2 regions of the Sphingomonas panacis genome follow, and region 1 is predicted to be linked to the other one. Evidence: predicted binding sites of a transcription regulator. Region 1 holds the regulator's gene; the other holds the start of a gene.
The links. Region 1 encodes LexA, which represses DNA repair genes until DNA is damaged. Its sites were predicted from a motif close to GTTCCNCNCTTGTTCT; they were not measured.

Region 1 (3,767 bases):
CTCATTTCGATCTTACCGGCGGCTTGTTCGAGATCGATGAAACGGGGCTTTTTCAGACCAAGGTGGAAGCCCGCCCAACCGTATTCGGAACCAAACCGGTCGCCGTACAAAACGAGCGCCTGAGCATAAGCGCTTTCGACTTCTGCAATCTCTTTTTTTGAAAGAGGAGCTAGCCCCAACGTTGAATGACTCGCCTGATAACGGTCCATCGCACGTTTCGCTTCGACAGCTTCGTGAGCTCGGTATCGTACGGCCAAATCTTCACCGAAATGCGCGATGACCGCTGCCACGATTGTAATCTCGTGCAACGTACGCCACCGCGCCATCGCACCGTCAGCGAACCCGTTCTCCATCAGGCACAGGATTTCAGCTACGACTTGGCAGGCACGAACATGCAGATGCCTAATTGTATCTTGAAGAACGAGGTTGCGTTTGGCGCGGGAACGCCGTCGACGCTGCTCCACTATGGCACCAATCTCGTGTGAGATGGTGTACATCATTCTCAGTATGTCAAACGCCGCACCCCATCGCTCTTCAAGACGTTCACGAAAGCCGCCGCCCGTTGCCAACTGCCAATCACGCTGCGCTCGCCAATCGCCTTTAAGGCTCTTGAGAATAATCTGCGCTGAATCGTCAATGATTTTGGTGATGATCGAGGGAACTTCGGTCTTCACAAACGAGTGTATCTCACGTTCGATATTTTGGATTTCGGCCGGGGTAAACTCTATCGTTATATCGCGTTCGTCCGCCGAATTAAACTCAAATGGTTTTTCGACTCTTGCGATTATATGATCGGCAAACGCCAGCGCTAGACCGTGGGGCGCGTTAGGTACTTTCTGATCAATTAACGCAGTGATTTTAGTCTTGAACAATTGCTTAGGTATAGCCTTCAACTGCGTTACAATAATCTTGTGAATATCTGTGGTTCGTGATTCTTTGTTACGCGACATAGTGCCCTCCCCGATCCCGGTATACTGGACGCGGGGATCAACTGCTACAATCCGCTCCCCACAGGAAACGCGACAGTAATCTAACGTCGGCCACGCTCTTAAAATCGGAGCGTGGGTTGGCGCCCTTACGCGGCGCATAAACTATAAATCGAACATCCTCACCCGAACATGCCTCTACTGTCCTAGTAGCCCTACACCCTCAACTCCCATATAGTGCGCTCCCCGGTACACGCCCCGGAGTAACGCTCACCGTCCCGGACTCCCCCAACATGCCACCCCTAGTCTCCGTAGAAACCGCCCTCGCCCGCCTCCTCGCGCTCGCGCACCCGGTCGCACCCGAAACCGTCCCGATCCGCGCCGCCGCCGGTCGCTGGGCCGCCGAGGACGTCGCGGCGCTGCGCACCCAGCCCTATGCCGATCTCTCGGCTATGGACGGCTATGCGTTGCGCTTCGCCGATCTGCCCGGCCCCTTCACCGTCATCGGCGAGAGCGCGGCCGGCACGCCCTTCGCCGGAACGGTCGGCGCGCAGGAGGCGGTCCGCATCTTCACCGGCGCGACGATGCCCGCCGGGGCCGACACCGTGCTGGTGCAGGAGGAGGCCGCGCGCGACGGCACGATCCTGAGCGTCACCGGCGCAGGCCCGGCCTATGCCGGCCGCAACGTGCGCCGCGCGGGGCTGGATTTCCACGCGGGCGATGTGCTCGTCCCCGCCGGCGCGCGGATCACCCCGGCGCGGATCGCGGTGGCGGCGACCGGCGGGCACGGCACCCTGCCCGTCCGCCGCGCGCTTCGCGTCGCCACCGTCGCGACCGGCGACGAACTGGTCGCGCCCGGCGCGCCGCTGCCGCCCGGCGCTTTGCCCGAATCGAACGGCGCGATGCTCGCCGCGATGCTCGCCGATCTGCCGGTCGAGGTCGTCGATCTCGGCATCCTGCCCGATCGGCTCGACACGATCACCGCCGCCTTCGCACGCGTCGATGCCGATATCCTCGTCACCACCGGCGGCGCGTCGGTCGGCGATCATGATCTGGTGCGGCCCGCGCTGGAGGCGGCGGGCGGCGTCCTCGATTTCTGGCGGATCGCGCTTCGCCCCGGCAAGCCGATGCTGGCGGGGCGGCTGAACGGCACGGTGGTGCTCGGCCTGCCCGGCAACCCCGTCTCCGCCTTCGTCACCGCGACGTTGTTCCTGCGCCCGCTCATCGCGTTCATGAGCGGTGCCGCCGATCCCCAGCCGCGCCGCGCGAGCGCGATCCTCGGCGAAGACCTGCCCGCCAACGATCACCGCGCCGATTATCTGCGTGCCGAGACGCGGGGTGGCCGCGTCTATGTCGCGGCGATCCAGGACAGTTCGATGCTGCGCACGCTTGCCCGCGCCGACTGCCTGGTGATCCGCGCGCCGAACGCGCCCGCCGCCAAGGCCGGCGACTCGGTGGAAATCCTGCCGCTCGGCTGATGGACGCTGCTTGACTTGCATCCTACCGTTCCATATTGGTTCCGCATCTGTTCGGACGGAGGAACGCGATGCTCACTCGCAAGCAGCACGAGCTGATCTGCTTCATCAATGATCGCCTGGAGGAAACCGGCGTGTCGCCCTCGTTCGAGGAGATGAAGGACGCGCTCGATCTCAAGTCGAAGTCGGGCGTGCATCGTTTGATCAGCGCGCTCGAGGAACGCCAGTTCATCCGCCGCTTGCCGAACCGCGCGCGTGCGCTCGAAGTGCTGCGCATGCCCGAGCGTGTCGCGACCGCAAAGAAGGCAAACGTCGCACCACCTTTGCCACCCGCAAACATCCGCACCCTGCCCCAGCCCGCCAACGACGTGATCGAAATCCCGCTCCACGGCCGCATCGCCGCCGGCGTGCCGATCGAGGCGTTCGAGGGCCAGTCGATGCTCGCGGTCCCCGCCGCCCTGTTGGGCGGTGGCGAGCATTATGCCCTTGAAGTCGCAGGCGATTCGATGGTCGATGCCGGTATCTTGGATGGCGATTACGCGCTCATCCGCCGCACCGAAACCGCCCGCGACGGCGAGATCGTCGTCGCGCTGATCGAAGAGGCCGAAGCGACTCTCAAATACTTCCGCCGCGAAGGCGCGATGGTCCGTCTCGATCCCGCCAACCGCGCCTACGATCCCCAGCGCTACGCCCCCGCCCAGGTCCGTATCCAGGGAAAGCTCGCCGGCCTGCTCCGCCGCTACGACTGACCCGCCACGGATGACGGTCCTCGCTGTGGCTCACGATAGCGATGTTTCGGGTTGAGAAGGTGATCGCCACCCCGCCCGTCCGCGCCAGCGCCACCGCATCGAGCTTCAACCAGCGCGGCGCACACGCGCGCGGCAGCCGCCGCTCGGAGATGACGATATCGGCGCCGGCGCACAGCGGAACGAGCTGCTCGACCGGCACAAGGTAAGAACTCCGCGTCGCAAGGATTCGCCAAGCACCGCGCCGCACAAGACACAGATCGCGACTGCACCGCGCATCAGGCTGTTCGGACATCAGCAGCGGCACCGCATCCACGCCGCCGTTCTCGGCAAAGGTCGATGCGGTATAATCGCCGGTCCGGTCGCGCAGCACCGCCAGATTGCCGCCAGCCGTGCGGATCGCCGCGTGCCGCCCGTCGCCGGTCACGAGCAGATCCGGCGCCGGCGTCAACGCCGCCCACGCCGCCCCGACCACCAGCGGCGCTACGCCCAGCCGCCGCCACCGCGTCCGCCACAAAGCGATCCAAAGCCCGCCCGCGACCATCAACCCGTAGGCGCCCGCGGGCATCGCCGGGATCGAAGCCACCGCCCCCGGCAGCCCCGCCACCGCATGCGCGATC
Region 2 (3,767 bases), 1.6 Mb from region 1:
CGATCTCGCCAAGATCATCACGCATATCGTGCCGAGTTCGATCGTCGAGGCGATGGCGACCAACGAAATCCTCCAGATCGTGATCTTCTCGGTGTTCTTCGGGGTCGCGATCACCGCCGTCGGCGAGCGCGCCGCGCCGTTGGTGACAGCGGCCGAGGGGCTTGCCGCAGTGATGTTGCAGATCACCGACTACGTGATGCGACTCGCGCCGATCGCGGTGTTCTCGGCGATCACGGCGGCGCTGACCGAACATGGCCCGGGGCTGATCTTCAAACTCGCCTATTTTATGGGGAGCGTGTATTTCGGGCTGGCGACGCTGTGGATCGTACTGGGTGTGCTCGCCTTCGCGGTGATCGGGCGGCGTGCGGGCATGTTGTTTCGCTACATCCGCGAGCCGGCGCTGCTCGCCTTCTCGACCGCGTCGTCCGAAGCGGCGTTCCCGCGCACGCTGGAGGCGCTCGACCGGTTCGGCGTTCCTGCCAAGATCGCGAGCTTCGTGCTGCCGCTCGGCTATTCGTTCAACCTCGACGGCTCGATGATGTACATGACGTTCGCGTCGCTGTTCATCGCCAAGGCTTATGGCATCCACCTGGCGCTCGGCACACAGATCGCGATGCTGCTCACGCTGATGGTGACCTCGAAGGGGATCGCCGGCGTGCCGCGCGCGAGCCTCGTCGTGATCGCCGCGACGCTCGGGCAGTTCGGCATACCCGAGGCCGGGTTGCTGCTCATCATCGGTGTCGATCAGTTTCTCGACATGGGGCGTTCGGCCACCAACGTCGTCGGCAATGCGATCGCGGCGAGCGTGGTGGCGCGGTGGGAGGGCGACCTCGATCCGCCCGAGCCGGCCGAGATCGAGCCGCCGCATGCGCCGAGCCACGGCTTCACGCGTCACGCGTAGGCGTAAGGCCCACCCTGGGCGAGCGCGGCCTGATAGGCGGGGCGCGCGTGGATGCGGTCGAGCCAGGCGATCGTCGCCGGGCGTGAGGCGTCGAGGCCGGCGCGGCTGCGGGCGGCTTCGAGCGGAAAACTCATCATGATGTCAGCGCCGGTGATCGTGTCGCCGGCGAACCACGGCTGAGTCGCGAGAACGGTTTCGACATAGTCGAGATGGACGTCGACCATCGGCTGGAAGCGCCGACGCGCGGTGCGGCCGAACAGCGGCACGCGGCTGAGGACGAGCAGCACGAAGAGCGGCGGCATTAGCGAGCCTTCGGCGTAGTGGAGGAATTGGCGGTAGCGAAGCGCCGCATCGCGGTGCGCTGGCGCGGCGAAGCGGCCGTCGCCTTTCTCGACGAGATATTCGACGATCGCGCCCGTCTCGACGAGGACGCGGCCGTCGTCCTCGATCATCGGCGACTTGCCGAGCGGATGGAGGCGTTTGAGCGCTTCGGGCGCGAGCATCGTCTTGGGGTCGCGCGCGTAGCGGCGGACTTCGTATGGCAGTTCGAGTTCTTCGAGCAGCCAGAGGATTCGCTGCGAGCGCGAATTTTCGAGGTGGTGAACAATGATCGTCATGGCGCTCTCAATCGCGGATCGATGCGATCGGTTCCACCACGCTGAAAGGCCCGCGACGTGGGCGGGCCTTTCCGGGCTTTGCGACGCTGGACGAACGCCGCGTTAAAAATCGCTAAGGTTGCTCACATATCGACGTCGTCGTCCTCGGGGCCGGCCATCATCTCTTCGGCGACCTTGTCGGTGCGGCTGCGGATGGCCTTTTCGAGACGATCGCACATCTCGCTGTTTTCCTTGAGGAAATTCTTCGAGTTTTCGCGGCCCTGGCCGATGCGGACGCTGTCGTAGCTGAACCATGCGCCCGATTTCTCGACGAGGCCGGCCTTGACGCCGAGATCGAGGATTTCGCCGATCTTGGAGACGCCCTGCCCGTACATGATGTCGAATTCGACCTGCTTGAACGGCGGCGCGACCTTGTTCTTGACGACCTTGACGCGGGTGGTGTTGCCGATGATCTCCTCGCGATCCTTGATCTGCCCGGTGCGGCGGATGTCGAGGCGGACCGAGGCGTAGAATTTCAGCGCGTTGCCGCCGGTGGTCGTCTCCGGGTTGCCGTACATCACGCCGATCTTCATGCGGAGCTGGTTGATGAAGATCACCATGCAGCGCGAGCGGCTGATCGAGCCGGTGAGCTTGCGCAAGCTCTGCGACATCAGGCGGGCCTGGAGGCCGACATGGCTGTCGCCCATCTCGCCCTCGATTTCGGCACGCGGCACTAAGGCCGCGACCGAATCGACCACCAGCACGTCGATCGCGTTCGAGCGCACCAAAGTATCGACGATCTCGAGCGCCTGCTCGCCGGTGTCGGGCTGCGAGACGATCAGCTCGTCGATGTTGACGCCGAGCTTCTTGGCATAGACCGGATCGAGCGCATGCTCGGCATCGACGAAGGCGGCGGTGCCGCCGCCCTTCTGCGCCTCGGCGATGACGTGAAGCGCGAGCGTGGTCTTGCCCGAGCTTTCCGGGCCGTAAATCTCGATCACGCGGCCGCGCGGGAGGCCGCCGACGCCGAGCGCGATGTCGAGGCCGAGCGAGCCGGTCGAGATCGTCTCGACCTGCATCGTCTCCTTCGATCCGAGCCGCATCGCCGAACCCTTGCCGAACGCACGGTCGATCTGCGCGAGCGCGGCTTCGAGTGCTTTTTGCCGCTCATCAGCGGCCTTTGTGTTGGATGCTGCCATTTTGGTGTCGATGACCTTCAAAGATGCCGCCAAGATAGCCTCCGTCGCTAAACCGATGTGCCTGCGCATTCAATGCGTGTTGGAAGCTGCGTATCCTATTTGTTCTTTTGGAACAAGAGCGGAACGGAGAATTTTGTTGGAAATCGTGCGCGCGCTTGGCGGGGTGGCGCGCAGGGGCACACCCTTCGACTTCGCTCAGGGCGAGTGGGGTGGTGTTTTGCGGTGGTTCCGCGCCACATTCAGCGGCCCCGGCCTTCGCCGGGGCGACGGGATTAGGCCAGCGCTTCCAAAGCCTTTGCCACGCCGTCCATCGTGAAGGGCTTGGCGAGCGAGGGGCGATCACGGAAGCGTTCGGCGACGCTGTCGTGCGAGCCGCCGGTGGCGAACACGAAGGGGATGTTCGCCGCCGCGAGCGCATCGGCGATCGGCAGGCTGGTCTCGCCACCGCGCAGATTGAGATCGAGGATCGCCGCATCGATGCCGCCGGCTTCGATCAGGCTCATCGCGCCCGATACGCAATCGGCACTGCCGACCGCAACCTTGTCGAGAATTTCGAGGAAATCCTCGAGCATCATCGCGATGAGGGGTTCGTCCTCGACGATCAGGATGTTTTTCGGCGCGGTCATGACGGGTCCATAACCATCAACCCCCGCCCGCGCCAAGCCCTTTCGCGGACATCATCGCGCGCACCGCCTCGGCAAGCTGCTGTACCGAAAAGGGTTTGGCGAGAAACGCGACGTTTTCGAGGTCGATCGACTTGCGCAACGTCTCCTCGGCATAGCCCGACATGAACAGGATCGGCAGATCGGGATACAGTTTCCGCGCGCGCCGCACCATCGTCGGGCCGTCCATCAACGGCATCATCACATCCGAGACGAGCAGATCGGGGCGGGGCTGGCTGGCGAGCAGGTCCAGCGCCGCCTCGCCATGTTCGGCGGTGAGCACGGTATAACCCTGGCGGGTAAGCGCGCGCTCGGCGACGGCACGGACCATGTCCTCGTCCTCGACGAGCAGGATCGTACCGCTGCCCCACAGATCGAGCGGCTTCTTCGGCGGGGCGATCACCGTGTC

Region 2: a site for LexA is predicted at 2,806-2,821, ahead of recA (recombinase RecA). Genes of this name have one in related genera too.

What each region holds. Positions count from the first base shown of each region.
Region 1 covers NZ_CP014168.1:4,639,812-4,643,578, forward strand. The annotation lists gene J0A91_RS21505 (DUF5677 domain-containing protein) at 1-950, opposite strand, end outside; gene J0A91_RS21510 (molybdopterin molybdotransferase MoeA) at 1,220-2,404, shown strand; gene lexA (transcriptional repressor LexA) at 2,473-3,150, shown strand; partial or broken gene J0A91_RS21520 (ComEC/Rec2 family competence protein) at 3,155-3,767, opposite strand, start outside.
Region 2 covers NZ_CP014168.1:3,017,884-3,021,650, reverse strand. The annotation lists gene J0A91_RS13880 (dicarboxylate/amino acid:cation symporter) at 1-901, shown strand, start outside; gene J0A91_RS13875 (glutathione S-transferase family protein) at 892-1,518, opposite strand; gene recA (recombinase RecA) at 1,641-2,729, opposite strand; gene J0A91_RS13865 (response regulator) at 2,969-3,322, opposite strand; gene J0A91_RS13860 (hybrid sensor histidine kinase/response regulator) at 3,339-3,767, opposite strand, start outside.